Regions from separate parts of the Arthrobacter sp. P4_H3 genome, predicted to be linked through region 3. Evidence: predicted binding sites of a transcription regulator. Region 3 holds the regulator's gene; each other region holds the start of a gene.
What was found. Region 3 encodes HrcA, which represses chaperone genes, less so after heat shock. Its sites were predicted from a motif close to TTNGCACTCGNNNNNNNCGAGTGCNAA; they were not measured.
Positions count from the first base shown of each region.

Region 1 (10,581 bases), on a different contig from region 3:
CAGTTCAGCTCCGCCGCCGGGGTTTTCCTCGAGCGCCATCATCATTGAATCCCGCGTCCACAGCCGCCCTGACGTGCCGATCTCCGTGAACTCCGGGTGCAGCAGCACTCCTGTACGCCCGATGTCGGCGCGGGTGTCGGGGCGGAGCAGCTCCCGTTCCTGTGCCTCAACGATGGCCTCAGGGGCTGCCTCCGGCCCGGCCTGCGCGGCGAAGGGATCCGCCTCCAGCTCACTGAAAAGGTCAGGCTCGCTGAATAGGTCCGGCTGATTGCTGGGTCCCGGCGGGGTGAGGAGCTCCCGCCGCCCTGCCACCTTGAGGGAGGCGGCTGCGGAGGCTCCGCCCGCTGCATTGTCTGTTCCACCGCCGGCTCCCGTGCGCGGCCGGGAGGCCCCGTCCCCGCGCACGAAGCCCGGGCCTGACCGCACGGCAACGCCCTGCTGATAGGCGGTCGCGGCAGCCCTGGCGCGGTCGTCAGCGGCTTCGTTCAGGTCATGGCCGGCGTGACCCCGCACCCATTCAAAGCGGTACTTGCGTCCTGCAAGCGAATGGTCGATTTCGCGAAGGATCTCCACGTTCAGCACGGGTTTGCCGTCCGCCTTGCGCCAGCCCTTGCGCTTCCACCCCGGCATCCATTTGGTCACCGAGTTAATCACGTATTGGCTGTCGCACAGGATGTGCAGTTCCTCGTCCGGAAGGTGCGCCGTGCAGCGGAAAAGATCCAGCACAGCCATCAGCTCGCCCTGGTTGTTTGTCCCGTGCGGCCAGCCGCCCGCCCGCCAGCAGTCATCATTCACGTACCAGGCCCATCCGGCCGGACCGGGATTTCCTAAAGCCGAACCGTCGGCTGCTGCAGTAATCGTCACCGCACTATCCTGCCAGACCGGCCCGACATTGTGGTTCTCCGCAGCAGGAACCAGTCCAGTGGACACGGGTCCAGTACCCGCCTGGCGGGACTGCCGGCCGCCGTCCGCAGCCGTCCCTGCCGACGCGGCTTGGGCCCGCAACGCAAAAGTGCGGCCCCCTCGAATCGAGGGAGCCGCACTTAGTGTGTGCGTCAGGCGCGGTTGGACAGGTTAGAACCCGCCCATACCGCCCATCTCGTCGCCGCCACCCATGGCCGGAGCGTTCTTCTCCGGCTTGTCGGCCACTACGGCCTCGGTGGTGAGGAACAGGCCCGCGATGGAAGCGGCGTTCTGCAGAGCAGAGCGCGTTACCTTCACGGGGTCGTTGATGCCGGCAGCCAGCAGGTCAACGTACTGCCCGGTTGCGGCGTTCAGGCCGTGACCTGCAGGCAGGCCGCGGACCTTGTCCACAACAACGCCCGGCTCAAGGCCGGCGTTGAATGCGATCTGCTTCAGCGGTGCGTCGATGGCAACGCGGACGATGTTCGCGCCCGTTGCTTCGTCGCCTTCGAGCTGCAGGTTGGCGAATGCCTTGGCGCCAGCCTGGATGAGGGCTACGCCGCCACCGGCAACGATGCCTTCTTCAACAGCAGCCTTGGCGTTGCGGACAGCGTCCTCAATGCGGTGCTTGCGTTCCTTGAGCTCAACTTCGGTAGCGGCACCGGCCTTGATGACTGCAACGCCGCCGGCCAGCTTGGCCAGCCGTTCCTGCAGCTTCTCGCGGTCGTAGTCGGAATCGGAGTTCTCGATCTCGGCGCGGATCTGGGAAACGCGGCCGGCGATCTGGTCTGCGTCGCCTGCACCCTCGACGATGGTGGTCTCGTCCTTGGTGACAACAACCTTGCGTGCCTTGCCCAGGAGTTCAAGGCCGGCGGTCTCAAGCTTGAGGCCGACTTCCTCGGAGATGACCTGGCCACCGGTGAGGATGGCGATGTCCGCGAGCTGCGCCTTGCGGCGGTCGCCGAAGCCCGGAGCCTTGACGGCGACGGACTTGAAGGTGCCACGGATCTTGTTGACGATCAGGGTGGCCAGGGCCTCGCCCTCGATGTCTTCGGCAATGATCAGCAGCGGCTTGCTGGACTGCATGACCTTCTCGAGGACAGCAACCAGTTCCTTGACGTTGGAGATCTTGGAGTTGACGATCAGGATGTACGGATCCTCGAGGACCGTTTCCTGGCGCTCAGCGTCGGTGACGAAGTAAGCGGAGATGTAGCCCTTGTCGAAGCGCATGCCTTCGGTGAGCTCAAGCTCGAGGCCGAAGGTGTTGGACTCCTCGACGGTGATAACACCTTCCTTGCCAACCTTGTCCAGCGCTTCAGCGATCAGCGCGCCGATTTCGTCGTCACCGGCGGAGATCGATGCCGTAGCGGCGATCTCTTCCTTGGTTTCGATTTCCTTGGCGGAAGCGAGCAGCTCGATGGTGACGGCTTCAACAGCCTTCTCGATGCCGCGCTTCAGGGACAGCGGGTCAGCGCCGGCTGCGACGTTGCGCAGGCCTTCCTTGACCAGGGCCTGTGCCAGCACGGTTGCCGTGGTGGTGCCGTCGCCAGCGACGTCGTCCGTCTTCTTGGCAACTTCCTTGACCAGCTCGGCGCCGATCTTCTCGTAGGGATCGTCCAGCTCGATCTCCTTGGCGATGGAAACACCATCGTTGGTGATCGTGGGGGCGCCCCACTTCTTTTCGAGGACGACGTTGCGTCCACGCGGGCCGAGGGTGACCTTGACGGCGTCGGCGAGGATGTTCAGGCCCCGCTCAAGACCGCGGCGTGCCTCTTCATCAAATGCAATGATCTTGGCCATAACGGCAGTAGTCCTTTCGGGACAGTCGTTAAGAATGAACCTTCGCTGCGGTGCCCGCGACGGACGACCCTTCACCGTCGGCCTCTGTATGCCGCGCGGATGGGATCTCACCCCAGCAAGGTATTTCTTTCGCTCCTTGTCCTTCCCGCTTAGTCCACAACCGGCCGGAACCGGGCGTCGATTTAGCAGTCAGTCCGTGGGAGTGCTAAGTCAATAATTAGCACTCCCCCGGGGAGAGTGCAAGCAGAGACTGCGGGAAATGGCGCGCCTGCGGCCCGCGCTACGCTAGGAGCGATCAGCCGACGGCGCGGGCGGCAGTTTCGCTGCCGGTCATCCTGGCCTTGTTGTCCGCGGAATAAGTGAACACCATGTAGTTGGCCGAGGTTACGTCCCCGTTGGCGTCGAAGCCGATCCGGCCGGACTCGCCGTCGTAATCCGCAGGCTTTCCGGCCTTGATGGCGTCGGCGCATTCCTTGTAGTTTTTGCACACCGCGGCCGTGTCCTCCCCCGAGGCTGCGGCCGGCACTGTTCCGCCGGACTTCGCACTCCCGCCGGAGACGGCGATCAGCCGCGCAGCAATGGAGGATCCGGCGTCGTCCTGGGCCGCGGCCGCGGCGATGGCCGCCAGGTTCACCGCGTCGTAGGTTTCCGCGGCGAACGTCATGTCCTTGAGCCCGGGATCAACCGCCACGAGCTCGCCCTGGAAATGCGCAGTCGGGAAGACGCCCGGAAGGATCCCGCGGGCGCCGTCGAGGGCCTTTGACCCGAGGGCGGAGCCGTACTGGTTGATGGCGCCGTCGCTGAGGATGAGCTTGCTGCCGGCCAGACCTTTGTTGTTGAGTTCTGCAATGGCGCCCTGGGCTCCGGTGCGCGCCACCAGGACGACGGCGTCCGGGCCGGCGGCCTTGGCGGCCGCGGCCGCCTGTTGTGCCTGGCCAGGCGTGAATTCGGCATCGGCGACGGTGCCAAGGCCGGCCGCCTTGGCGGCCGCTGCAACGGCCACGGCGACATCCTTGCCGTAGCTGCCTTCCTCGTGGAGGACCGCTATGGTCCTGGCCCCGCCGTCCTTGGCCAGTTTGACCAGGACGGGAGCCTGGGCGACGTCGGCTGCTGCCGTGCGGAAGTAATACCCCCCGCTCCTGTACCGGGAGAGTCCGTGCGCGGCATTCGCCGGGGAAATGACAGCCACTTTGGCGCGGGCCAGGACATCAATCGCGCCAGGCGCGCGGCTTGAGTCGGTGGGACCAATGACCACATCGGCCTTCGCCGCCACGAGTTCCTTGGCCTGGGCCGTTGTATCCTCGCTGATTTTCTCCGGGAGCAGCTCCACCGGCCGCCCCTTGTGGCCCCCTGCGGCGTTGATCTCCTCGACGGCGAGCTTGGCCGCCGCGAGCTGCGCGGAGTTCAGGAATGACTGCTTTCCAGTGCTGTCCAGGATCAGGCCGATGCGCAGGGTCCCGTCACCGCCGGCATCGACCGTGGCGACACGGGCGTTTCCGGTCTGGCCAGAGCAGCCAGCCAGCACCAGCGCCGCGCCCGCGGCAAGCACCACAGCGGCGAACCGCAGCCTCGCACTACCGGAGCGGACGGGGATCGTTGCGCCATGCACCGCCGCGGAAGCAAGCATCAGACCGGCCGGACGTTCTCTGCCTGGGGACCCTTTTCGCCTTCGCCTACTTCGAACTGCACCCGCTGCCCTTCGTCCAGGGCCCGGTAGCCCTCGCCCTCGATGGCCGACCAGTGGACGAAGACGTCGTCGCCGGAGCCGTCAACGGTGATGAAGCCATAGCCTTTTTCGGCGTTGAACCATTTGACGGTTCCCAATGCCATGTTGCCCACACTTTCCGGTTGCTTCTGTTCGGTCCACGTCACTGTGCACCGTCGGGACGGTCCGCGCGTTGCGGCGCGGCATCCGGAATCACTCTAGCTATTGCCGTTGCCGGGCGCAGGGCCGCGGCCTGCGAGCCCCCAATAGTTATTCAGGCGTAACCGAATTCCGCTACTGGAAGCCGGGCCCGAGGACCACCACAACAGGCTGCTGGAATTCGGCGGAGTCAACGAGCGAGGTGATGTTGAGGAGTTCCCCCAAGGCCTCTGCGTTGGCTTTTTGCTCAGCTCCGTTGTAGTAGATCACGGAGGACTGTTGCGGCATTCCGCCCCAGTTGCCCACCGGTCCCAGTGTCCAGCCATCCGCCGAAACAGTGCTGCTCACGCGGCCCGCAAGCCCCGCAGTCGCGGTCCCGTTGTAGACCGCCACGGGCTGGGACTTGTCAACAACCGGTGCATCGTCCTCGGGAGCGGTGGACTGAGCGCCGGTGGTGGGGAGCGCTTCACTGGCGGAGGGAGTCGTAGTTGGATCCGCGCTGGGCTCGGCGCCCTGGGATGCTGTCTGCGACGCTTCAGCGGAGGAGGAAGCGGAGGGGCTTTCCTGGGCGGACCCTGCCGCCATGAGCGGGGTCCCGGTGGGGACGAATCCCAGTTTGGGCAGGAACAGGAAGGCAACCAGACCGATAGCGAGAGCCACGACGCCGACAGCCAGAATGGGTCCCAGCCGGCGCCGGGGAGCATCGGAAGCGACCCGGTGGACACCCTGTCGTGAGGAGGTCTCCGGGACCTTGTCGAATTCATCCCGAGCGTATTTGGTCATGGTAAAACGATGTCCTTGCTGGTACTTGCTGATTTCTCAGCCCTGACTCTTACGCGTCTGAGCCCAAACGGCGCGCCGTGCGTGCCCGTTGGCGTGACGTACGTAGTCTACGCAATCTCTTCACGAGCATGGGGTCGTGGGCGAGGGCGTCCTCGGTATCAATCAGCGTGTTGAGGATCTGGTAATAGTGGGTGGCGGAGAGGTCGAACAGCTCCCGGATGGCTTGCTCCTTTGCCCCGGCATACTTCCACCACTGCCGCTCGAGCCCCAGCATTTGCTGGTCCCGCTCACTCAGCCGTGAGCCCGGCTGCGGGGCGGGCAGGAGGTCCAGGGTCACCGCGGTTTGGCTGCCGGTGTCCGCAAGTGACAGATCATCGCGCGCTGGTTCGGCCACGGCAAACTCCTTCACTTGATCCGGTTAAAGTCTCTTTCCATGGTACGGGCGAATAACACGCCTGTCATTTACGCTGTGTGACGTGGCGAAGGGGAGGCCGAGCACTGCGAGAATGGACTCGTGTTTGATTCTGAAGCCTTGTTCGAGCTGGAGCCTGCCGTCGAGGGTGCTGACTTCGCCGAGATGGCGCGGATGCCGTTGGCGGAACTGGTGGCTCCCGACTGGGCCGCGGCGCTTGCCCCCGTCGAAGCGGAACTGCGCAGCGTCCTGAGGTTCCTGGCAGCTGAAGTGGCGGCCGGGCACCCGGTGCTTCCGGCGCCGTCGAACGTCCTGCGTGCCTTTCGGCGACCGCTGGCTGAGGTCAGGGTGCTCATCGTGGGCCAGGATCCGTACCCGACCCCTGGCCACCCCATCGGGCTGTCCTTCGCAGTGGACGGGCACACCCGGCCCATTCCTCGCAGCCTGGCGAATATCTACAAGGAACTTGAAGCCGACCTGGGCCTGCCGGCCCGGATACACGGTGACCTGTCGCGCTGGGCGGAGCAGGGGGTCCTCCTGCTGAACCGGGTCCTTACGGTCCGTGCGGGTGCGGCGGGGTCCCACCGCGGCAAAGGGTGGGAGGCCATCACGACGGCGGCCATTGCCGCCGTTGCCGGACGGCGCTCCGCCGACGGCAGCCCTGTGCCCTTAGTGGCCGTCCTGTGGGGCAAGGATGCCGAGACCGTCCGGCCCCTGCTGGGGAACGCACCCGTGCTGGCCAGCGCCCATCCCAGCCCGTTGTCAGCCTCGCGGGGATTCTTCGGTTCCCGGCCGTTCAGCCAAGCCAACGAAACGCTCCGGTCGTTGGGTTCGGAGCCGGTGGACTGGGAGCTTCCCCCAGTTACTTAGCCTAGGCTTACTTACATGACTTCACTGCCCGCAACCACTTCAGCCAGCCGAAAATCGCGTCCCCAGACGAATCTCACGGTCCTCAGGCGCGAGGAACTCTCGCCCCACATGGTGCGGATCGTGGCCGGCGGCGAGGGCTTCTCCAGCTACGTGAACAACGATTACGTCGACCGTTACGTGAAGATCGCCTTCCCCCAGCCCGACGTCGAATACCCGCTCCCCCTGGACCTCTGGGCGGTCCGGGAGTCCATGCCGCGTGAACAGTGGCCGCACACCCGGACGTACACGGTGCGCTGGGTTGATGAAGAAAACCGTGAGCTGGCCATCGACTTTGTGATCCACGGCGACGAGGGGCTGGCGGGGCCCTGGGCGGCCAAAGCCCAGCCCGGCGACAGCCTGGTGTTCACCGGGCCGGGCGGTGGCTACAACCCCGACCCTGCTGCCGACTGGCACCTCTTCGCCGGTGACGAGGCCGCCCTCCCTGCGATTACCGCCGCCATCGAGTCGTTGCCGCCGGAGGCCCGTGGCCAGGCGTTCCTGGAGGTGGACAGCGACGCCGAGATCCAGCCGGTAGCGGCACCGGCCGGGCTGCAGATCCGGTGGCTGCCGCGTAACGGCGTCCCTGCCGGAAGCAGCGAACTTCTGGTCAACGCCGTACGGGATGCCGAGTGGCCTGGCGGCCGGGTGCAGGTATTCGCCCACGGCGAGCGCGGCTACATGAAGTCCCTCCGGGAGGTCCTCTTCCGTGAGCGGGGCCTGGAACGCGGGCAGGTATCGCTTTCCGGGTACTGGGCCTGCGGACGGGTGGAGGACGACTTCCAGGCTGAAAAGAAGCTCCCCATCGGCCAGATCTAGCGGACCGATCCAGCGGACCGCGGGCGGGAACTGATCCGGAGGCGGAGGCTGTGCCCGGCTAGCGGCGGCGGGCGCGGCGGCGTTCGTTGCTGGCCAGGCTGCGGGTCAGCGGACGGGCCAGGGTATCGCCCAGAACGATCCCGGCGGCGACGCCGAGAACGATCGCCCCCGCGTTCAGCATGCCCCCGGCGCCCAGCAGGATATCCGACTCTTCGATCGTCAATACATACATGGACCGGAATATGGTGAGTCCCGGCAACAGGATCAGTGCGGCGGGGACGGCAACCACCAACTGCGGGGCGCCCATCCGGAGTGCCACCACCCGGCCGAGCAAGCCGATGACGACGGCGGCCAGGGCCGGCGAAAAGCGCGGCCCGATTCCCAGTGCCTCACCACCGATGAGGACCAGATAGCCGATGACACCCACGGCCGCCGTGGGGAGGAGAAGCTTCCAGGTTGTCTGTTCGGTGATCCCGATGGCGACGACGGCGATGGCAACGAAGGCCCCAATTGCCCACCACGGGTACGCCGGAGGGAAGGTTTTGGTGACGTCGATTGGCTCCATGCCGGTCTTTGCGACCACCACGAAGCCGACGGCGATGCCGGTCACGAGGGCGCCGAAGGTCAGGATGGTTGACAGGAAACGTCCGGCCGCAGTGACCGGGAATCCGTTGATGGCGTCCTGTACCGACGAGACGAGCCTTCCGGTCGGAAGCAGCAGCAGGATGCCGCCGACCACCACGATCTCGGGGGCGATCTGTATCCCCACCGGGCTGCCGAACCGCGACAAGAGCAGGGCGATGAAGGTGACCAGGAACGCGCACGAGGCGGTAATAAAGAAGTCCGGTGTGCGCCAGCGGCTCAGTCGCCGGGCCAAGAGGCTGACCAGCAGGTTGGACACGAAGGCAACCGCGGAGGCTCCGAGCCCGCCACCGAGCACACCGACGAAGACGGCGGCGAACACTGCAAACGCGACCGTAACCATCCAGCGTGGGAATGGCTTGGAGCTCCGGACGATTTCGTCCAGCCGGCGCACTGCCTCGTCGCGGCCGACACCGCCGGCCACAATCTCCGTGACCAACTGGTGCACCTGGGCCAGGCCCGCGTAGTTGTTGGTCCAGGACCGTACCACCCGCAGCAGGGTGATGGGTGTCTGGTCCTTGGGGGCGTAGTTGATGGCCACCGACTGGTTGGTGATGTCCACTTCGATGTGCTTCAGGCCCAGGGCGGCTGTGATAGCGATGATGCTGGTCTCCACTTCCAGGGCACCAGCACCGTACCGGAACATGGACTCGGCCAGGTGGAGCGCGAAGTCGATGGTCTTGCGCGCGGACGTGTCCACTCCCCCCACCTGGATCATGGGGTTGGCGTACGGGCTGCCCGCAAGCCTGTCCACGATGCTCATGGGGGCCGTGGGCGGGTTCTCACCCTGTACCAGCCTGCGCAGCATGCGCTTGGCCGCGGCGTTCTGTTGTACCTGGGACGCGGTGAGTGGTTCGGTCGGGGGCAGCTCCCCCGTGGGCGGCCTGCGGCGACCGTCCGGTGCTTTGGTCATTGCGGCCTCCTCAAGGGCATCACACGGGTTTAGTAGAACTGCTGGCCTGTTCGACGGGTGTACAGCTGGCGCGCGACGCGTTCGCCGGCGGCCAGCCAGGCCTTGTATTTCAGCGGACTGATCACCTGGTCGTAGCATCCCACGAAGTCGGTGACCGTCTTGCTGAAACTCGTCTTGAACAGCCCCAGCCCGTGGAACGGGTTGGAGGTGTCCTTGAGTTTGTCGCTTGGCGGCGTTCCGCAAAAGTCGTATTCCGTGCAGCCGAGTTCCTTGACCTGGTTGATCGCCGTCCATTGGACCAGATGGGAGTCGCCGTACTGGCTGCGCTTCTGCAGCGAACCGCCGTCCTTGTACGTCCCCTTCCGGCCGTAGTTGATCACGAAGGCGCCCACTGAGGGAACCCCGTTCTCGTAGACGAACAGCAGCCGGCCCTGGCCGCGCTCAATGAAGTTGGTCCAGAACTTCTGGTAGTACCCGTATTCCCGGACCCTGACCTGCGACTTCGCTTCCACCGTGGTGGTCATGAGGGCGTACATGGCCCGGAAGTTCTCCTCGGTGGCCTCCGCGTTGCGGACTTCCACACCCTCCCGGATGGCCCGGCGGACGGCGTTGCGCCCCCTGGAATGCAGGTTTCGCAGCAGCTGGTTCTCCTCCGGCGCGATATCGAGCAGCGCGGTGGAGTCGTTGGGCTGCAGGTTGTGGGTCTTGACCAGGCCCGCGCCCTCGATCACCCGTTTGGCATCCTCGGAGAGGATGATGTCAGGCTCGATCTTGATGGCGAAGACGCCGAGCCTTGCCCGCTTAACGAACTCGGCGTTTGCGGCGGCGATTCCCGGGATGTCCTCCACGGTTGCCACGTCCGGCCCCTTGATGAGGTACCAAAGCTTGCCGAGGACCGGGAAGGACTTCTCCAGCACCAGGTTGTAGCTCGTGTAGTCGGCCGTTTCGTAGACCAGGTGGAGGGGCTTCCAGCCGAAGTGCTGCTTGACCTCGGCAAAAGCCTCGGACTGCAGCAGGTTTCCGCCGTTCGGGTTCGCAGTGACGTGGGTGTCCCAGTTGGCGACCTCCTCGGCGGAGGCAAAGCGGGCGGTGAATTCTCGCAAGTGCGCGGTGTCCAATCTTTGCAGGCAGGGCTTCGGCTGCATGCCGGGCATGCAATCCATAAGTCTATCGGCCCTGCCTCGGAAGACACTGACCGGCACCCTCCCCCACGGCCGCGGACTCAGAGCCGGATCTGCTCCATGGACTCGAGCCGTAACGCCATGGGCTCCTTGCCCCGGGATCGCTGGCTCTTGACGAGCCGGTCCGCGTTCTCCAGCCGGGAAAGGCTCAGCCCGGTCAGCTCGGCGATCTGCCGCACCGGGACCTGAAAGGTGCGGAACGGACCAAGCGGCGGTGGTTCGTCCGCCAGGAGCCGTTCCCGGACAGCCTTCTTGAGCTCCACTTTCCCCAGCAGCGGCGACTGGTCCAGGAGGAATCCCGCGGCAGCAAGTTTTCCGTCCATGGTCCAGGCAGCGACTTTCCAGAACTTCCTGGGAA
Region 1 covers NZ_JBFUKK010000008.1:1,505-12,085, reverse strand. Annotated here, with positions in the region: gene AC1DRE_RS12475 (RNase H family protein) at 1-864, opposite strand, end outside; gene groL (chaperonin GroEL) at 1,075-2,703, opposite strand; gene AC1DRE_RS12465 (ABC transporter substrate-binding protein) at 2,999-4,330, opposite strand; gene AC1DRE_RS12460 (cold-shock protein) at 4,330-4,533, opposite strand; gene AC1DRE_RS12455 (LytR C-terminal domain-containing protein) at 4,703-5,350, opposite strand; gene AC1DRE_RS12450 (DUF3263 domain-containing protein) at 5,400-5,687, opposite strand; gene AC1DRE_RS12445 (uracil-DNA glycosylase) at 5,865-6,632, shown strand; gene AC1DRE_RS12440 (siderophore-interacting protein) at 6,648-7,487, shown strand; gene AC1DRE_RS12435 (threonine/serine exporter family protein) at 7,546-9,042, opposite strand; gene AC1DRE_RS12430 (lipid II:glycine glycyltransferase FemX) at 9,072-10,205, opposite strand; gene AC1DRE_RS12425 (DNA/RNA non-specific endonuclease) at 10,265-10,581, opposite strand, start outside.
Region 1: groL (chaperonin GroEL) is a predicted target of HrcA. The motif match lies at 2,886-2,912, and genes of this name have one in related genera.

Region 2 (10,581 bases), on a different contig from region 3:
TTCCCCCACGTTCGTCCTGGTCCGCATCCATCCCAACCTTGCGGACGGGCCGCGCCCCGGCGGACCCGACCTGGTGCACGTGGACGCCTATCGGCTGGAGTCCGCGGCGGAAATCGATGACATCGACCTGGAAAACACCATGGACAGTACCGTAACGGTGGTGGAGTGGGGCCGCGGACGGGTGGAGCACCTGAGCGACAGCCTGCTCGACGTCGAACTGCACCGGCCGCTGGGCGCCGCCCTGCCGGTTACCTCCACCCCGGACGGCGCGGAGGGAGCTGCTGACGGCGTGCTGGACTTCGACACGGACGACGACGACGAGCCCCGCACCATCGTGATCCGCGGCTTCGGCCCGCGCTGGGCTGAGCAGCCCTTGCTGCCTGCCGCCTTGAAAGGGACCTCCTGATGCTCATCCTTGCCATCGACACTTCAGCCGTGGCCAGCGCGGCGCTGGTTTCGGACGATGCGCCCGAGGGAGTGCTGGCGAGTTTCTCCACCGAGGACACCCGCAGCCACGCCGAAGTGCTGGCCCCCGGCATAGACGCCCTCCTGGCCGACGCGGGGATCACGGGCTCGGACATCGACGCGATCGTGACCGGCGTGGGCCCGGGGCCGTTCACGGGACTGCGGTCCGGGATCGCCACCGCACGGACCCTGGCCTATGTGTGGGGCAAACCCCTGTACGGCCTGATGAGCCTGGACGCCATGGCACTGGAAGTGGCGGAATCCACGTCCGCCGCGCCGGAGTTCCTGGTGGCCACCGACGCCCGGCGCAAAGAGGTGTACTGGGCCCGCTACTCCCTCGCTGACGGCCAGCTGCCCCGCCTGGTGGACGGACCGCACGTGGGGTTCGCGGCCGACTTGCCGGACCTCCCGGCTTACGGCGCCGGCGCGGGCATCTACGAAGACGTCCTCCGCGCCGATCCGGATTTCAGTTCCGAACAGCCCGATGCTCTCTACCTGGGACAGTTCGCCCTGGCCAGGCTCGCCGCGGGGGAGCAGCTGCTGGACTCCACGCCGCTGTACCTCCGCGAGTCCGACGCCCAGGTGCCTGGACCCCGGAAGCGTGCACTGTGAACGGCAACGCTGGCGGCGCGGCCGGCACCGCCCCGGCCGGGGTGACGCTGCGCGCCATGAACGGTGCGGACATCCCCGCCGTGCACGTGCTCGAACGCAGGCTCTTCCCCGTGGATGCGTGGCCGCTCCAGATGTTCCATGACGAGTTGGCGCAGGCCCAGACCCGCCATTACCTCGTGGCCGAAATTGCCGGCGAGATTGTGGGCTATGCCGGGCTGATGTGCATCGAGCCGATTGCGGACGTGCAGACCATCGCGGTGGTACCCGAATGCGAGGGCAAGGGCATCGGCTCGGCCCTGCTGACCGAGCTCATTGCGGAAAGCGCGCGGCGCAGTGCGGCGGACGTGCTGCTGGAAGTCCGGGCGGACAACCCCCGCGCCCAGGGCCTTTACCGGCGCTTCGGCTTCGAACAGATCCACGTCCGGCCGAGGTACTACCGGGACGGCGTTGATGCCCTGATCATGCGGCTCCAGCTGCAGGATTCCAGCCCTGCGTCCGGCCTGGCATCCGGACAAGGGAGCCCGCAGGCGACCACCGACCACTTGCCGGCAATGGAGGCAGACGCACCATGAACCGAACGCAGCCCCTTGTCCTGGGGATCGAGTCCTCCTGCGATGAAACGGGGGTGGGCATCGTTCGCGGAACAGCCCTGCTCAGCAACACCGTCTCGTCCTCCATGGAAGAGCATGTACGGTTTGGCGGCGTCATCCCCGAGATCGCGTCCCGTGCGCACCTGGACGCCTTCGTGCCCACGCTGCAGGAGGCCCTGGCAGACGCCGGGGTAACCCTTGACGACGTCGACGCGATCGCCGTCACCTCCGGGCCGGGGCTGGCCGGGGCACTGATGGTGGGCGTCTGCGCCGCCAAGGCGCTCGCCGTGGCCACGGGCAAGCCACTGTATGCCATCAACCACCTGGTGGCGCACGTCGGCGTTGGGCTGCTGCAGCCGGACGACGGCGGCCCGCGGCCGTTTGCGGGTTCGTCGCCGGAGAACGCGTCGCCGGCCAACCCGCTGCCGGAGAAGGCGCTGCCGGAGAACCTGGGCGCCCTGCTGGTCTCCGGCGGGCACACCGAGATCCTCCGGATCAGGAGCATCACGGACGACGTCGAGCTGCTGGGGTCCACGATTGACGATGCTGCCGGGGAAGCCTACGACAAGGTGGCACGCCTCCTGGGGCTCGGCTATCCGGGCGGGCCGGCCATCGACAAGCTTGCCCGGACCGGCAACGCGAAAGCCATCAGGTTCCCGCGCGGACTGACGCAGCCCAAGTACATGGGCAGCGCGGAGGAACCCGGCCCCCACCGCTACGACTGGTCCTTCAGCGGGCTGAAGACCGCCGTCGCCCGCTGCGTGGAACAGTTCGAAGCCCGCGGGGAAGAGGTGCCGGTCGCGGACATCGCGGCTGCCTTCCAGGAGGCAGTGGTGGACGTCATCACGTCCAAGGCGGTGCTCGCCTGCAAGGAAAACGGCATCACCGAACTCCTGTTGGGCGGCGGCGTCGCGGCAAATTCGCGGCTGCGCCAGCTCACCGAACAGCGGTGCAGCGCGGCCGGGATCAGGCTGACCGTTCCGCCGCTCGTGCTGTGCACTGACAACGGTGCCATGGTGGCCGCCCTGGGGGCCCAGCTGGTCATGGCGGGTATCGGCCCCAGCGGGATCGGCTTCGCTCCGGATTCGTCCATGCCGGTCACCACGGTTTCGGCGTAGCCCCGGGCAATTCGGAGCGCGGCGCTGCTTCGGCGCCGCCTCAGGGTCCAATGGAGGCGCTGCGCCTCAGGCGGTGGGGCCGTTCCGCATCTGCTTAACGAGGTCGAGCACCACGGCCTGGAGGTTGCCGCCGTGCTCCGCGGCCACCCGGCGCTGCCGCTGGTAGCCGGCTCCACGGCTGATGATCTTTTCGACGTCGGCGAGTTCGTCCGAGCAGCCGAGTTTCGCGGCCACGGGTTCGAGCCGGTTCAGGGTTTCGAGCAGGTGCTCGGTGACCAGCTTCTCGTTGCCCTGGGCATCGAGGATGATGATCGCCTCGAGGCCGTAGCGGGCCGCGCGCCACTTGTTCTCCTGGACGTGCCAGGGCGGCATGGTGGGAATCGTGCCGCCGTTGTCCAGCGTGGTGGAGAATTCGTCCACCAGGCACTGGGTCAGGGCTGCGATGGCGCCGACCTCCTCCAGGGTGGCCAGGCCGTCGCAAATGCGCATCTCGATGGTGCCGAGGTTGGGGACCGGGCGGATGTCCCAGCGGATCTCGGAGATGGTGTCGATCACTCCGGTGGTGAACATGTCCTCGACGTAGGACTCGTACTCTGCCCAGGTGGAGAACTGGAATGGCAGGCCGGCAGTGGGAAGCTGCTGGAACATCAGGGCACGGTGGGACGCATAGCCGGTGTCCTCGCCGCCCCAGAACGGGCTGGACGCGGACAGCGCCTGGAAGTGCGGGAAGTAGTTCACCAGGCCGTCCAGGACCGGAAGGACCTTGTCCCGGCTGTCCAGGCCCACGTGCACGTGGACTCCGTAAATGACCATCTGGCGGCCCCACCACTGGGTGCGGTCGATCAGCTTGGCGTAGCGGGCCTTGTCCGTCACCGGCTGCAGCTGGGGAGGGCTGAATGGGTGGCTTCCGGCGCAGAAGACTTCGACGCCCATGGGGTCGGTGACTTCCCGGACTGCTGCCAGGGAACTGCTGAGGTCGGCTTTGGCCTGGGCCACTGTTTCGCAGATGCCGGTGACGAGTTCCACGGTGTTCAGCAGGAGTTCCTGCTTGATGTGGGGGTGTTCATCGTCCTCGTTGAGCTCGGGGTGGTTGGCCGTCACGCCGCGGAGCACCTCGTTGGCCACCGAGGCCAGTTCGCCCGTCTGCGCGTTGACCAGGGCCAGCTCCCATTCCACACCAAGAGTTGATTGCCTGGATGAAGCGAAATCAATCTTCATGTGGTCCCTTCACTGTTCCGCCGTCACCTGCCGAAGCCGCCTGCGGGCGGGCAACGGGTGGTTCAAGTCTAGTGCAGGGGTAGCATCGAGGTGATGGCTTGGACTCAGGGACGCAGTGAAAGTGCTCACAGGAACACAGTGGCCAAAACAGCAGCCAAAAAAGCAGCCACTCTGGCGGTGACGGCGGCAGTGCTTGCATCCGTCTCCTGCACCGGTGTGCCGGCTCCGTCCGGTTCCGGAACGTCGCCGGACACTGCGTCGGCAACGCCGTCGGGGAGCGCTTCCCGCTCCGGACCCGGTGTTTCGGGCCGCCCGGCAACCCCGAAACCTTCCGCACCGGCCCCGGGGGAGCGGCAACTGGGCTGGGGCCCGCAGCAGAAGGATGACGACGCGGCGCGCGCCGCCGTCGCGAAAATGAGCGTTGAACAGAAGGCCGGACAGGTGCTGATGCCGTTCTTCGCCGGCACCGACTTCGCAGCCCACGCGGCCACCATGGAACGGCTGCACCTCGGCGGATCAATCGTCATGGGCGATAACGTGCCGCGCGCCGCCGACGGCACCGTGGACACCGCCGCCATGGCGGCCGGACTGGCCCGCCTGCAGACAGCGGCCAAGGCGGACGGACGCACCTGGCCGGCCATCCTGGGCGTGGACCAGGAAGGCGGCGTGGTGGCCAGGCTCCGTGCTCCCCTGACGGAATGGCCGGCTCCCATGAGCTACGGCGCCGCCGGCAACCTCGCGCTGGCAACCGATGCCGGCACGGCGTTGGCTTCCGAGCTGGCCGGGCTGGGTTTCAACGCGGACTTCGCGCCTGCCACTGATGTCACCGCCGGGCCGCAGGATCCCACCATCGGCGCCAGGTCAATGTCCGGGAACGCCGACGCGGCGGCCAGCCTGGGCGTCGGCTTTGCCCAGGGGATGCTGTCGGCCGGGGTCCTGCCCTCGGCCAAACACTTCCCCGGGCACGGCTCCGTGGCCGTGGATTCGCATGAGAACCTGCCTGTGCAGAAGGCCACGGTGGAGCAACTCCGGGCGAAGGACTGGAAACCGTTCCAGGCCGCCATCGATGCCGGCCTGCCGATGATCATGACGGGCCACATTTCCGTCCCGGCATTGGAACCGGGAATTCCGGCGTCGCTGTCCAAACCGAGCTACGCGGCCCTGCGCGGCATGGGCTTCAAAGGTGTTGCCGTGACGGATGCGCTCAACATGGGCGCGGTGCAAAAGCAGTTCCCCGATGAATCAGCCGCACCGCGGGCGCTGGCCGCGGGTGCGGACCTGCTGCTGATGCCCGGGGACGTGGCAGCGGCGCACGCGGCAGTGGTCAGTGCCGTCAAATCCGGCACGCTGCCTCTGCAGCGCCTGGAGGAGGCGGCCCAGCGCGTGGTGACGATGATGATGTGGCGCGCCCGGACCGCTGCGCCGCAGGGCGCTGCGCCGGGCAGCGGCTCCGCCCTCTCCCAGCGGGTTTCCGCGGCGGCAGTCACCGTCCTTGCCGGACCGTGCCAGGGTGCGATGGTGCCCGGCAGCGTCCGGCTGTCCGGAGGCAGTGAACAGGACCGGGCGCGTTTTGTCCAGGCCGCGCGTGCGGCTGGTATCACCGTCGGCGCAGGCCCGCTTGTGACCCTCATCGGCTACGAAGAACCGCCGGCCAAAGGCGATGTTGTGGTGGCCCTCGATGCGCCGTGGTCCTTGGCGGGCTCGACAGCGCCCGCGAAGGTGGCGCTGTACGGACGAAGCCAGGAAGCCTTCAACGCCCTGGTAGCCGTCCTGGCGGGAAAGGCGACCGCCCCCGGAAAGCTGCCTGTCGCCGTCGGGCCCTTCGCCCCCGGCAGCGGTTGCTGAGCGCCGCTGCCCGGCTGCGCAGCAGTCCCGGCTGCGTAATAGTGCAGGCCCGCCCGTCTTAGTTCGCGACCTGCCCTGTCCTTAAGGGGGATCTGCGGCTGCCGGGCGTTTAATGGACCACGTGCCAATTCTGAATAAAGACATGACCCTGTGCATCTCCCTCTCGGCCCGGCCGAGCAACAACGGAACCCGTTTCCACAACCATCTGTATGAGCAGCTGGGCCTGAACTGGATCTACAAGGCCTTCGCGCCCACGGACCTGGCGCAGGCCATCGCCGGCGTCAGGGGCCTGGGCATCCGGGGCTGCGCCGTGTCCATGCCGTACAAGGAAGACGTCATCGCGCTGGTTGACGTCATGGACCCCTCGGCCAAAGCGATCGACTCGGTGAACACGATCGTGAACGACGGCGGCCGGCTCACGGCGTACAACACCGACTACACGGCGATCGAGCAGCTGCTGCAGCGCAACGCCGTGCCCGCCCACTACTCGGTGCTGCTCAAGGGTTCCGGCGGCATGGCCAAAGCCACCGCCGCCGCCCTCCGCGACGCAGGATTCCGGGACGTCACCATCATCGCCCGCAACGAATCATCCGGTAAGCCGCTCGCGGATCTCTACGGGTTCAAGTGGAGCCCCGAGCTTCCCGCAGCGGATGCGGGCGGCACGGCGGACATGATCATCAACGTCACGCCCGTCGGTATGGCGGGAGGGCCGGATGCTGACTCGCTGTCCTTCCCGCCGGAGGCAGTGGACGCCGCGAAAGTGGTGTTCGACGTCGTCGCGCTGCCCGCCGAGACGCCCCTCATCAAAGCGGGCCGTGCTGCCGGCAAGACGGTCATCACCGGTGCGGAAGTGGCCACCATCCAGGCCCTGGAGCAGTTTGTGCTGTACACCGGTGTCCGGCCCACCGATGAGCAGGTCCGCGCGGCGGAAGACTTCATGCGGGCCCAGTAACGGAGCGGGCGCGGTAAAGGAGAAGGCCCAGTAACGGAGACGTCCCGGCTACAGGCAGCGGGCTAGGTGCCGGGCTGTACCGGCTCCACCGAGATGGCCACCCGGTCCTCGCCGATCCTGGTGAGGACCAGGGTGGCTGTCTTTTTGCCTTTGGAGGACTTGCCGGCGTTCTTTCCTCCGGGGAGGAGCTGCTTGCGGAGTTCTTCCGGGGTGACCGACGTACCCCGCTTCTTGATGTCCAGCACGCCGATGTTGTGCTGCTTCACCCAGGCCTTGAGGGCCTTGACGTTGAAGGGCATGACCTCCAGGATCTTGTAGGCCCTGGCGAACGGCGTATCCAGGAGCTCGGGTGCGCAGATGTAGGCGATGTGTTCGTCCACGAGGTGGCCGCCGAGCCGTGCCGCGACGTCCGCCACGAGGCCGGCCCGGATGACGGCGCCGTCAGGTTCGTAGAGGTAGCCCTCCACCGGGCCCACGGGGGCAACGGGGCCGGCGTCGAACTCTTCTGCACTGGTGATTTCCGCGGCGCCCTGCGGGCCGAGGAGAAGGGCCGCACGCCGGATGCCCGGCCGGCTGACCGCGTTGAACCACAGCGTCACCTCGGTGACGTCGCCGCCCACGGAAACCCATTGCGCCTCGCAGCCTGCGGGGACGGAGTCGTGCGGAATGCCCGGTCCCATCTTCACGCCCACTGCCCGTCCGGACTCTGCGAGGGATTCCACGAAGGACAGCGGCGGGGAGAATTCCTCCGGATCCCAGATGCGCCGCGTCCCGGAACTGGAGGTGGTGCGGCGGGCCGGATCCAGCCACACGCCGTCCACGCCGTCGAGGGGAACGGAGGTGGCATCGGAGTGAACCACGCTGGCCTGCGGGAAGGGAATCAGGTTCATGGTGGCGCAGGCGGCAGTGGTCTCGTCCATTTCCACGGCGGTGACCCTGATGTCCATCGAGGCCAGTGCCATGGAATCGGCACCGAGCCCGCAGCCGAGGTCGGCCACATGTTCAATTCCGGCGGTCGCGAACCGTTCCGCGTGCCTGGCCGCGACGTTGAGTCGCGTGGCCTGCTCCAGCCCTGCCTGCGTGAAAATCATCTGGCGGGCAAATTCGCCGAACTTGGCTTCAGCCTTGGTCCGCAGCCGGGACTGGGTGAGGACCGCCGACACCAGGGCGGGGGAGTGGCCGGCCTTCCGGAGTGATTCATTGAGCCGGAACGCATCGTCCTCCCGGTACGGCCCCAGTGAAGCCAGCAGCTCCCAGCCTTCGCTGGTCAGGAGCGGAGCGATCAGGTCCTGCGGTGCGTCAGCCATGTCATCAAGCCTAATCGAGGAGGCAGACACCGACGGTGCCGATAGTGTTGAGAGCATGGAAGACAGCGCAGGGCCGCAGCCGGAGAGTAATGACCACCACCAACAAACGGGCCTTGCGAAGTACGCCAGGCCGGCGCTGATCGCCGGTTCCGCTATCGCCGTAGTCTGCCTGGCGCTCCTGGTAATCATCTTCGTCCTGGATTCCTTCAACGCGACCGTGTACTCGGTGGGCGGCAAGAACATCCAGGACGCCACCGACGAGGCCCGGCAAATCCGCGAGTCGTACACCGCCGTTCGCGCGGGCGGACTGGTGTTCCTGATTGCCTCGGTGGTCACGGCGCTCGCCGCCGCCGTCGTGCTTTACAGGAACCGCAACGTTACGGGAGACGACGACACGGACGACGGCGACGACGTCGACTTTGAGGACCTGGCAGGGCGCTAAGCGTTCACCGGGGACCAAATTCTGGCACTCGCCTTGACCGAGTGCTAACCACTTACATAGAGTCATCATTAGCACTCTCCCTAGGAGGGTGCTAACACATGGAGAACTGCCAGCCACGCTGCTGCCGGCACCGCGACGACGGTTTGCACGCCGAGGCGCAACAGTTTTCCAGTCCATGAATTTACTGACGTAGAAGGAGAGGTCCGAGTGTCGGTCTCTATTAAGCCTCTTGAGGATCGTATTGTTGTCCGCCCGCTCGAAGCCGAGCAGACCACGGCTTCCGGCCTGGTTATCCCGGACTCCGCGCAGGAGAAGCCGCAGGAAGGCGAAGTTGTCGCAGTAGGCCCCGGCCGCTTCGAGGACGGCAACCGTGTTCCGGTCGACGTAGCCGTCGGCGACGTTGTTATCTACTCCAAGTACGGCGGAACCGAAGTCAAGACCGGCGGCACCGAGTACCTCGTGCTGTCCGCCCGCGACGTTCTGGCGATCGTCGTAAAGTAACTCTTGGACCCCCGCGCCGCCGATCCGTCTGACGCATGTCTGACAGATCAGCGGCGCGGGGTTTCTGTCTTGAAAGGACAAAACCATGGCAAAGCAGCTTGCGTTTAACGACGCTGCCCGCCGGTCGCTTGAAGCCGGCATCGACAAGCTCGCCAACACGGTCAAGGTGACGCTCGGCCCGCGCGGCCGCAACGTCGTGCTGGACAAGAAGTGGGGCGCTCCCACCATCACGAACGACGGCGTGACCATCGCCCGTGAAGTCGAACTGGATGACCCGTTCGAAAACCTTGGCGCGCAGCTGGCCAAGGAAGTAGCCACCAAGACCAACGATGTTGCCGGTGACGGCACCACCACGGCCACCGTTCTGGCACAGGCACTGGTCAAGGAAGGCCTGCGCAACGTTGCGGCCGGCGCCGCTCCGGGCCAGATCAAGCGCGGCATCGAGGTTTCAGTGGAAGCCGTTGCTGCCCGCCTGCTCGAGAACGCCCGCCCGGTCGAAGGCACCCAGGTTGCCAACGTCGCCGCCATTTCGGCACAGAGCGACGAGATCGGCGAGCTCCTGGCCGAGGCTTTCGGCAAGGTCGGCAAGGATGGTGTGATCACCATCGAGGAATCCTCCACCACGCAGACCGAACTGGTCCTCACCGAGGGCATGCAGTTCGACAAGGGCTACCTGTCCCCGTACTTCGTCACCGACGCGGAACGCCAGGAAGCTGTCCTTGAAGACGCCCTCATCCTGATCAACCAGGGCAAGATCTCCTCGGTGCAGGACTTCCTGCCGCTGCTGGAGAAGGCGCTGCAGAGCTCCAAGCCGCTGTTCATCATTGCCGAAGACGTCGACGGCGAGGCACTGTCCACGCTGATCGTCAACCGCATCCGCGGCACCCTGAACGTCGTTGCCGTCAAGGCTCCGGGCTTCGGTGACCGCCGCAAGGCAATGCTGCAGGACATCGCCACCCTTACCGGTGCACAGGTTGTCTCCCCGGAACTGGGCCTCAGCCTGGACTCCGTTGGCCTTGAGGTGCTGGGTACGGCCCGCCGCATCACGGTCACCAAGGACAACACCACCATCGTTGATGGTGCCGGATCGGCAGAGGACGTTGCGGCACGGGTTGCCCAGCTGCGCGCCGAGCTGACCCGCACCGACTCCGACTGGGACAAGGAAAAGCTGCAGGAACGCCTGGCCAAGCTGGCCGGCGGCATCGGTGTGATCAAGGTCGGCGCAGCCACCGAGGTTGAGCTGAAGGAAAAGAAGCACCGCATCGAGGACGCCGTGTCCTCCACCCGCGCTGCCCTCGAAGAAGGCATCGTTGCCGGTGGCGGTTCCGCCCTCATCCACGCCCTGAAGGCACTGGACGAGGACCCTGCCGTCACGGCGCTCGAAGGTGACGCAGCGGCAGCTGTGGGCATCGTGCGCCGCGCCCTGGTCCAGCCTGTGCGCTGGATCGCCCAGAACGCCGGCTTTGACGGCTATGTCGTCGCTGCCAAGGTCGCGGAATCCGCCATCCACCACGGCTTCAACGCCAAGACC
Region 2 covers NZ_JBFUKK010000009.1:89,592-100,172, reverse strand. Annotated here, with positions in the region: gene tsaE (tRNA (adenosine(37)-N6)-threonylcarbamoyltransferase complex ATPase subunit type 1 TsaE) at 1-406, shown strand, start outside; gene tsaB (tRNA (adenosine(37)-N6)-threonylcarbamoyltransferase complex dimerization subunit type 1 TsaB) at 406-1,077, shown strand; gene rimI (ribosomal protein S18-alanine N-acetyltransferase) at 1,134-1,649, shown strand; gene tsaD (tRNA (adenosine(37)-N6)-threonylcarbamoyltransferase complex transferase subunit TsaD) at 1,646-2,785, shown strand; gene AC1DRE_RS13635 (glutamate--cysteine ligase) at 2,852-4,003, opposite strand; gene AC1DRE_RS13630 (glycoside hydrolase family 3 N-terminal domain-containing protein) at 4,142-5,848, shown strand; gene AC1DRE_RS13625 (shikimate 5-dehydrogenase) at 5,970-6,800, shown strand; gene AC1DRE_RS13620 (THUMP-like domain-containing protein) at 6,863-8,107, opposite strand; gene AC1DRE_RS13615 (hypothetical protein) at 8,163-8,549, shown strand; gene groES (co-chaperone GroES) at 8,757-9,050, shown strand; gene groL (chaperonin GroEL) at 9,136-10,581, shown strand, end outside.
Region 2: groES (co-chaperone GroES) is a predicted target of HrcA. The motif match lies at 8,571-8,597, and genes of this name have one in related genera.

Region 3 (9,431 bases):
CACGTCGTCGATGCCCTGCAGGATTTCCTCCACGATCCGGAGCCCCGAACGGGTGCCGAAGGGCAGGTCCACCTGCGTGACGTCCCCGGTGACCACCATTTTGGAGCCGAAGCCGAGCCTCGTCAGGAACATCTTCATCTGTTCCGGCGTCGTGTTCTGGGCTTCATCGAGGATGATGAAGGCATCGTTGAGGGTGCGCCCGCGCATGTACGCCAGCGGGGCCACTTCGATGGTTCCCGCCGCCATCAGCCGGGGAATGGACTCGGGATCCATCATGTCGTGGAGGGCGTCGTAAAGCGGCCGCAGGTAGGGGTCGATCTTGTCGCTGAGGGTCCCCGGCAGGAAGCCCAGCCGTTCGCCGGCCTCGACGGCGGGCCGGGTGAGGATAATACGGCTGACTTCCTTCTGTTGCAAGGCCTGGACAGCCTTTGCCATGGCAAGGAAGGTCTTGCCGGTGCCGGCGGGGCCGATTCCAAAGATCACTGTGTTGGCGTCGATCGCGTCCACGTAGTTCTTCTGGTTCAGCGTCTTCGGCCTGATGGTCTTGCCGCGGCTGGACAGGATGTTGTAGGTCAGCACCTCAACCGGGTTTTGGAGCGACTGGCTCCGGAGCAGGACCGCGAGCTGTTGGAGGACTGCCGGCGTGATGACCGTTCCCCGGTCAACGAGCCCCCGCACTTCGTGGAGGAGGCGCATGATCCGGGGAACGTCCGCAGCCGGGCCGCTGATGGCCAGTTCGTTGCCGCGGACATGGAAATCGACTGCCGGGAACTGTTCCTCAATGAAACGGAGGGCCTCGTCGTGGCTGCCCAGGGACTGAACCATCTGTTCGGAGTTGTCAAAGATGACCACCTCCGTCCGGACACCGGGAAGACTATGGGGAAATTCACCTGTGGTGCGCTCACCGGAGCTGAACCGGGGCCTTCCGTTTGTTGCTTCAGTCATGGTGCCGGCCTGCGGGCCTCTGGTCCCCTCCAGTTAGGAAATTTGTCGCTCTGCCTGATCAGTTCGCCTTCGCTGCGTCAGCGTCGGGCTCCGTGCCGGGCCGAGTCCTTCCATCTTACGCCAGTACGCCGCGCGGGAACCTCGGACCATTGCCGTCCAGTGTCCGGGCCGCAACCGTTTCGTTGCAGGTTCCCGTAATTAGGTATCAACTTCGTATCGGCCTCATATCGTTCCCGTTGCAGTTCGGCCGACCGTCCGTAAACGCCGCTGGGGGCCGAAGACTCCATGTAATGCTGGAATCCATTGCAGAGTGCGACACAGGCACGTTCACACGGACAGGGCGGAGGAACCCGGAAGCACCATGGAGATCTGGAATCCACGACGCCGGAACACAGCGGGAGGCAGTCGGGCACGTTCCGCAGCGCTCCTTTTTGTGCTGCCCGCCGCCCTGGTGCTCTCCGGCTGTGTGGCCACTCCTCAACCGCCCGAAACAACGGCGGCCAGCACGCCCCAGGCCATGACCGGGTCCGCCACCGCCGGCGTTCCCAGCACGAGTGCCCCGCTGGAGACCACGCAGGCTTCGAACAAGGCTCCTGTGTACTGGATCGGCCGCAGCAACGAAAACGTCTTCCTCTACCGTGAATTCCGGGACGTCCCCGAGCAGGAAAACCCTGTCACGCGGGCGCTGCGTTCGATGATGTCCCAGAAGCCGCTGGATCCGGATTTCTTCACCCCGTGGCAGAACCCGAAGAAGCTTGCCACCTCCATCTCCGGCAAAAACGTGATCACGGTGGATGTCTCGCCGGATGCCTTCAACAGCAATCTCGACGAAGACATGGCAAAGCGGGCCATCCAGCAACTGGTGTACACAGCGACGGCTGCCGGTGCGAGCTCGGGGCTGGTGGACTCCGGCCAGCAAATCCAGGTGGTGATCCTCGTCGACGGGCACACTGATTACCTCGCGTTCAACCACGTCCGGCTGGGTACGCCTACTCCACGCGGCGCGGGCATGGTGGCGCCGGTCTGGATCATTGATCCACAGGAAGGTGTGCGCGTTGCTGACGGCAGCGTCAAAATCAGCGGACGCAGCACGCTCCCCGGGGCCAAGCTCCGGTGGAAGATCCTGAAGGTCGAAGGCAGCACCGACAAGGCGGCCTATCTGAGCGGTGACGTCACGGCGTCGGCCGAGGCGACGCAGTCCGGGCTCTTCTCCCTGAACGTCAACCTCGCTCCGGGAAACTACGAAGTCCGCGTTTCCCAGATCGATCCCGGGACGCCCGACCGCGAAATGAACGTGGACACGCGCGGCTTCACGGTTGAGTAGCAGCTGAGCCTTTCACCGCAACACCCCTGAATCAGCGGACGCTGCTACCAGCGTCCCAGGATATCGCTGGCGAGAACCGTGGCGGCCGGTCCCGCCGTGGAAGACCTGAGTACGTGGTGGCCCAGAAGCGCCGTCACCGCACCGGCACTGCACAGCTTGGTGACCTCCCGCGGACTGATTCCGCCTTCCGGCCCGACAATGAGCAGGATTTCACGCGGCCCCGGACCACCGGTCCCGCCGTCGCTGTCACCGTCGCGCCAGGACTCCAGAACGGCGCGCAACGGCCGGACTGCATCCTCATGGAGGATGATGGCCAGGTCCGCCGCAGCGACGGCGGCCTGCAAACCTGCACCGTCGACGGCGGCACGAACCTCGGGAATCCAGGCCCGGCGCGCCTGTTTGGCCGCTGCGGTCACCACGGACTGCCACTTGGCATGCGCTTTGGCGGCCCGCTCACCTTTCCACCGGACGATGGAGCGTTCCGATTGCCACGGGATGACCGCATCGATTCCCAGTTCGGTGGCAGTCTCCGCGGCAAGTTCGTCGCGGTCGCCCTTGGCCAGCGCCTGAACCAGGACAAGGCGCAGGTCCGGGCGCTCTTCGGTTTCGAGCGCCGCGCACTCCACGGTCAGCTCGCCCTGGCCCACGGCGGCGACGGTCCCGGTCAGCCTCTTGCCGGCTCCGTCGGCTATGTCAACGGATTCCCCTACGGAAATCCGCTTGACGGTGACGGCATGCCGGGCTTCGGCTCCCTGCAGGACGTACTGCGACCCGGGAACCTGCTGGTCCAGTGCTCCTGGGGTTGCGAAAAAGACCGGGTTGCTCACCGCTACAGGTTACCGAACCGGTCCCGCAGCTTGGCGAACACACCGCCGCTGGCGGTGAGTTTCCCCTCGGTGTACTGCTCGCCCCGGAGTTTGGCCAGCTGCCGGAGGAGGTCTTCCTGTGCGGCATCAAGCTTGGCCGGGGTCTCGACCTGCAGATGGACCTTCAGGTCGCCGCGGCCGTAGCCCCGGAGATGGGTGACGCCGAGCCCGCGCAGGGTGATGACCTCACCGGACTGGGTGCCCGCCTTGACGTCGATTTCCTGCTGCCCGTCGAACGTGTCCAGGCTGAGTTCGGTGCCCAGGGCTGCGGCGGTCATCGGGATGTGCAGGGTGGCGTGAAGGTCGTCGCCGTCACGCACGTAGGTGGCGTCGTTGTTGACCCGGATCTCCACGTACAGGTCGCCGGAGGGGCCGCCGGCAGGCCCGGCTTCGCCCTGGCCGCCCAGCTGGATGCGGGTTCCGGTGGCTACGCCGGCAGGGACCTTGACCGTCAAGGAACGGCGGCTCCGGATGCGGCCCTGGCCGTTGCACTCGTTGCAGGGATCCTTGATGACGGTTCCGAAGCCTTCGCAGGAACCGCAGGGGGCGGCTGTCATGACCTGGCCCAGGATGGAGCGGACGGCCCGCTGTACCTGGCCGCTGCCGCCGCAGATGTCGCAGCGCTCGGGGTGGCTTCCGGGCTGGCAGCAGGAACCCTCGCAGGTGGGGCACGTTACGGCTGTGTCCACCTCAAGCTTCTTGTTGACGCCGAAGACGGCGTCGCGAAGGTCGATGCGGACGCTGATGAGGGCGTCCTGGCCGCGGCGGACGCGCGAAGCGGGCCCGGCTGAGCCGCCCGCTCCGAAGAACGTGTCGAAGATGTCCTGGAAGGCGAAGCCCTGGCCCGAGTAGCCGGCACCGCCGAAGCCGTTGTCCGTGCCGTTCTCGTTGCCGGTGGTGTCGTAGACACGGCGTTTCTGCGGGTCGGACAGCACTTCATAGGCGTGCGTGACAGCCTTGAAGCGGTCCGAGGCATCCTCGCCGGGGTTAACGTCCGGGTGCAGGGTTCGCGCAAGCTTTCGGTAGGCTTTCTTGATCTCTTCGCCCGTCGCTTCGGGTGAGACTCCAAGAACGTCGTAGTGGCTGCTCAAAGTTCGTATCTCTTCCTGGTTGTACTGCCTGTGATGCTGCTGCCGCACCCCGCAAGCCGGGACACGGAGGCCTGGTTGGCTGATGAAGGACCGGTCAAGGTCCGAGGATCCTGGAAAGGTAGCGTGCCACGGCCCGGACCGCGGCCATGGTGGTGGGATAGTCCATCCGGGTGGGGCCAAGGACGCCAACCTTGGCACTGGAGCCGGGGCCGTAGCCAGTAGCCACCACCGAGGCTTCGGCGAGTCCGTCGTACGGATTCTCGCGGCCGATGCTGACGGTGACGCCACGGGGGTCCTCCGCCATTTCGCTGAGCAGGCGGAGCATGACCACCTGTTCTTCGAGTGCCTCGAGGACCGGGCCGATGCTCAGCGGGAAGTCAACATTGGATCGTGCGAGGTTGGCGGTTCCGGCCATGACCATCCGCTCCTCGCGGGTGCTGCTGGCCAGGGCGTCCAGGCCTCGCGCCAGCGCCTGGGCGGCATGCCGGCGTGACGGTTCACACGCGGCGACGACGGCGGGCAGCGCCTGCGGGAGAAGGCTCAGCGGTGTGCCGGAAAGGCTCTTCAGGAACCGTGTGCGAAGACCCCCGAGCTCGTCATCGCCGAGGTCCTGCCCGACGTCAATGACGCGCTGTTCGACTTTTCCGGTGTCCGCAATCAGCACGATCAGGACCTGCCGCGGTGCCAGCAGCACGAACTCGATGTGCCGCACCATGGCACGGCTAAGGTGTGGATACTGCACCACCGCCACCTGGTTGGTCAGCTGCGACAGCAGCCGCACGGTGCGTTCCAGGACATCGTCCAGGTCGTCCGACCCTTCCAGCAGCGTCTGGATGGCCCGGCGTTCGGCCTGCGACAGCGGCTTGACCGCGGAGATCTGGTCAACGAAGAGCCGGTAGCCCTTGTCCGTGGGGATGCGGCCGGCACTGGTATGCGGCGCCGTGATCAGGCCCTCGTCCTCCAGCGCTGCCATGTCGTTGCGGATGGTGGCACTGGAGACACCCAGATGGTGCCTTTCCACCAGCGCCTTGGAGCCAACAGGTTCGCGGGAATGGACGTAGTCCTCCACGATGGCGCGCAGTACTTCAAGCTTGCGTGGTTCGCTCATTCTCCACCTCCGATCGGCTTTCGCGTGCCATGGGCCCGGCATTGCGCCAGGCGCATATCCCGTCACCAGTTAGCACTCGTCATGTCTAAGTGCTAACCAGTCTAATATGAGTCGCCGCGTTGTTAGCATTGGTACCGCTCCGGGCGAAACTCCGGCGCGGAACCGGACGTGCGGATAAATGAACCCACGGCCGCCCTGGTTCCCTCCTCCTAGTGCAAGGCAGTGTGTATCGGATGTCGTACCAGAACTGGGGCCCGCAGGACATCACGGCTCCCCGGAAATCCGAGCTTCCCGAAGTTCCGGTTGAACGCGGCATGGTGCTTGAAGACGTGCAGTCCGGCTGGGTGGGCGCTGTCACCAGGGTGGAGAAGTCGGGCGGCATGCATGTTGTGGCACTGGAGGACCGGCGCGGCAAGTCGCGCACCTTCCGCCTCGGCTACGGGTTCCTCCTGGAGGGCCTGCCTATCCGGCTGATGCCGCCTGCTCCCCGCGCGCAGGCAGCCCCCGCCGGATCCAACCGGACGGCCTCCGGGTCGGTGCGGGTGGCCGGCCAGCGCGCGCAGGTGGCCAAGGCAAGCCGCATCTGGGTGGAAGGCAAGCACGATGCCGAACTCGTGGAAAAGGTCTGGGGTGACGACCTCCGTGTGGAGGGCATCGTCGTCGAGCCTTTGCACGGCATCGACGACCTCACGGCGGCGGTTGCCGCGTTCCAGCCGGGCCCCGGCCGGCGGCTGGGGGTGCTGGTTGACCACCTCGTGGCCAACTCAAAGGAGTCGCGGATCGCCGACGCCGTCATGGCGTCCCCCGGCGCCGCGGGCAACGTGCTGATCGTCGGCCACCCCTACGTGGATGTGTGGCAGGCGATCCGCCCCGCAGTGCTCGGCATTGACGCGTGGCCGGTTATACCGCGCGGCGTCGACTGGAAGACCGGAATCCTGACGGCCTTCGGCTGGCCCCACGAGACAAAGGAAGACATCGGCCTGGGCTGGCAGAAGCTGCTGGGGGCCGTCCGCAGCTACGCAGACCTCGAACCGTCCCTGCTGGGCCGGGTGGAAGAGGTCATCGACTTCCTCACCGTGCCGTAAGGGGCCGGTGGACTCTCCGAATGCACCACTGACCCCGTATTCTTGATACGGCGGTTGTTGCTGTTGTGGCAGCGTCCGCTTTTCCGGGAACCACCGCACCACTGCAATCCGAAGGACGACACCGTGGCAGAAGACGCACGTGAACAAAGGGACAACCAGGCCGGCCATGGCCAGCCCCAGTATCATGGTGTCCCCGCCAACGCACTGCCGCTGACGGCCAACGAAGACCGGCAGTGGGCGACGCTCGCCCACTTCGGCGGCATCCTTGGATGTGTCCCGTCGCTGCTGATCTACTTGATCTTCAAGGAGCGCGGGCCGTTCACGGCGCAGGAGTCCAAGGAAGCACTGAATTTCACCCTGCCTCCCACCGTCGCGGCGGTCATCTGCAACATCCTCGTGATGCTTCCGGTCGTGGGAAACATCTTCGCGGTGCTGGCCACACTGATCTGGATCGCCGTGACCTGCTTCTCGGTCGCGGCCGGCATCCACGTGAACCGGGGCCAGCCGCACCGGTACGAATTCAACCTGCGCTGGATCAAGTAACCGGCTGAGGCCGGGCCGTCCGGGCACTGCCCGGACGGCGAAGCCGAATCAGTCCGGAAGGATCCTTCTGACCACGGCGTCGGCGAGGAGCCTGCCTTTGAGCGTGAGGACGAGCCGGCCCCTGAACGCCAGGGCGGGGTCCACCAGGCCATCGGCGATCAGCCCCGCGACCGCGTGCCGTCCCGACGTTCCCAGCCCGGCAACCTCGAGTCCGCTGCTCAGCCTGGCTTCGAGCATGACCCGCTCAACGTTCCGGGTTTCGGCGTCGAGCGTTTCGCGGCCCGCTGCCGGCGACGCGCCGCTGGCGAGCCTGCCCGCGTAGGCGGTGGGGTGTTTGACGTTCCACCAGCGGACGCCGCCGACGTGCGAATGCGCGCCGGGGCCGATCCCCCACCAGTCGTCCCCGCGCCAGTACGCCAGGTTATGCCGGCATGCCTGTTCCGGCGTGCGGGACCAGTTACTTACCTCATACCAGCCGAGGCCGGCGGCGCTGATGAGGTCGTCCGCGAGTTCGTACTTGTCGGCATGGTCGTCGTCGTCGATTCCGGGAACTTCGCCGCGGCGGATCTGGGCGGCCAGCTTGGTGCCGTCTTCCACAATCAGCGCGTAGGCACTGATGTGGTCCGGCCCGTACGACAGGGCGGTTTCGAGTGAGTACCGCCAGTCCTCCAGGGACTCGCCCGGGGTACCGTAGATGAGGTCCAGGCTGACCGCGAGGCCGGCATCCCGTGCCCACTGCACCACCTGCGGCACGCGGCTGGGCGTGTGGGTGCGGTCGAGCACCTTCAGCACATGCGGGACGGCGGACTGCATCCCGAAGGACACACGCGTGAAGCCTGCGTCAGCCAGCAGCTGGAGGGACTCCGGGGTGACGGAATCCGGGTTTGCTTCGGTGGTGACTTCGGCGCCGGGCTCCAGCCCCCATACAGCAACGGCCGCGGTGAGGATGCGGGCCAGGTCCTCCGCGGGCAGCAGCGTGGGCGTGCCGCCGCCGAAGAAGACCGTGCCCAGCCGTCGGTCAGGCAGCCCGCTGGCCTGCAATGCCTTGGCGGCAAACTCCACCTCGGCGATAGCCGTGGAGGCATAGGCGTCCTGGGACGCACCGCCGCCGAGTTCCGTGGCCGTGTAGGTATTGAAGTCGCAGTACCCGCAGCGGACGGCACAGAAGGGGATGTGGACGTACAGCCCGAATGCCCGCCCGGCAGCGCCGTCGGCGGCCTGCGCGGGAAGCAGGCCGTCCGACGGCGCGGGGTCACCGAGGGGTAGGACGCTAGGCATTGCTGCGGCCTCCGGAGGTTCCGGCCACTGTCATCACTACTTCTTGGCCTTGTCCTTGGACTCGTCGGTGGTCAGCGCGGCGATGAAGGCTTCCTGGGGAACCTCAACGCGGCCCACCATCTTCATGCGCTTCTTGCCTTCCTTCTGCTTTTCCAGAAGTTTGCGCTTACGCGAAATATCGCCGCCGTAGCATTTAGCCAGGACGTCCTTGCGGATGGCGCGGATGCTTTCGCGGGCGATGATCCGGGATCCGATGGCAGCCTGGATGGGAACCTCGAACTGCTGGCGAGGGATGAGCTCGCGCAGCTTGCCGGTCATCATCACACCGTAGGCGTAGGCCTTGTCCCGGTGGGTGATGGCGCTGAAGGCGTCCACCTGTTCGCCCTGGAGCATGATGTCAACCTTCACGAGGTCGGCAACCTGGTCGCCGTCCGCTTTCCAGTCAAGCGAGCCGTAGCCGCGGGTCTTGGACTTGAGGATGTCGAAGAAGTCGAAGACGATTTCGGCCAGCGGCAGGCGGTACCGGATTTCCACCCGGTCCTCGGACAGGTAGTCCATGCCGCCCATAATGCCACGGCGGCTCTGGCACAGTTCCATGATGGCGCCGACAAAGTCATTCGGCGCCAGGATGGTGGCGGACACCATCGGCTCCCGGACTTCGGCGACCTTGCCGGTGGGGTATTCGCTGGGGTTGGTGACGTGGACGACCTTCTTGTCCTCCAGCGTCACCTCGTACTCCACGTTCGGTGCTGTGGAGATCAGGTCAAGGTTGTACTCGCGTTCCAGCCGTTCACGGGTGATTTCCAGGTGCAGCAGCCCCAGGAAGCCCACCCGGAAGCCGAAGCCCAGGGCGGCCGAGGTTTCCGGCTCGTAGATCAGGGCGGCGTCGTTGAGCATCAGCTTCTCCAACGCATCGCGGAGCACCGGATAGTCGGTGCCGTCCAGCGGATAGAGGCCGGAGAAGACCATCGGCTTGGCATCCGCATAGCCTGGCAGCGACTGCGCGGCAGGCTTGGCCAGGTTGGTGACGGTGTCGCCCACCTTGGACTGGCGGACGTCCTTCACACCGGTGATCAGGTAACCCACTTCGCCGACGCCCAGGCCCTTGGAAGGCGTGGGTTCCGGGGAGCTCACGCCGATTTCGAGGAGTTCGTGCGTGGCGCGCGTGGACATCATCTGGATCCGCTCACG
Region 3 covers NZ_JBFUKK010000001.1:306,249-315,679, forward strand. Annotated here, with positions in the region: gene AC1DRE_RS01450 (PhoH family protein) at 1-945, opposite strand, end outside; gene AC1DRE_RS01455 (GerMN domain-containing protein) at 1,307-2,269, shown strand; gene AC1DRE_RS01460 (16S rRNA (uracil(1498)-N(3))-methyltransferase) at 2,314-3,096, opposite strand; gene dnaJ (molecular chaperone DnaJ) at 3,099-4,226, opposite strand; gene hrcA (heat-inducible transcriptional repressor HrcA) at 4,321-5,334, opposite strand; gene AC1DRE_RS01475 (DUF3097 domain-containing protein) at 5,568-6,419, shown strand; gene AC1DRE_RS01480 (DUF4870 domain-containing protein) at 6,543-6,962, shown strand; gene hemW (radical SAM family heme chaperone HemW) at 7,011-8,240, opposite strand; gene lepA (translation elongation factor 4) at 8,277-9,431, opposite strand, start outside.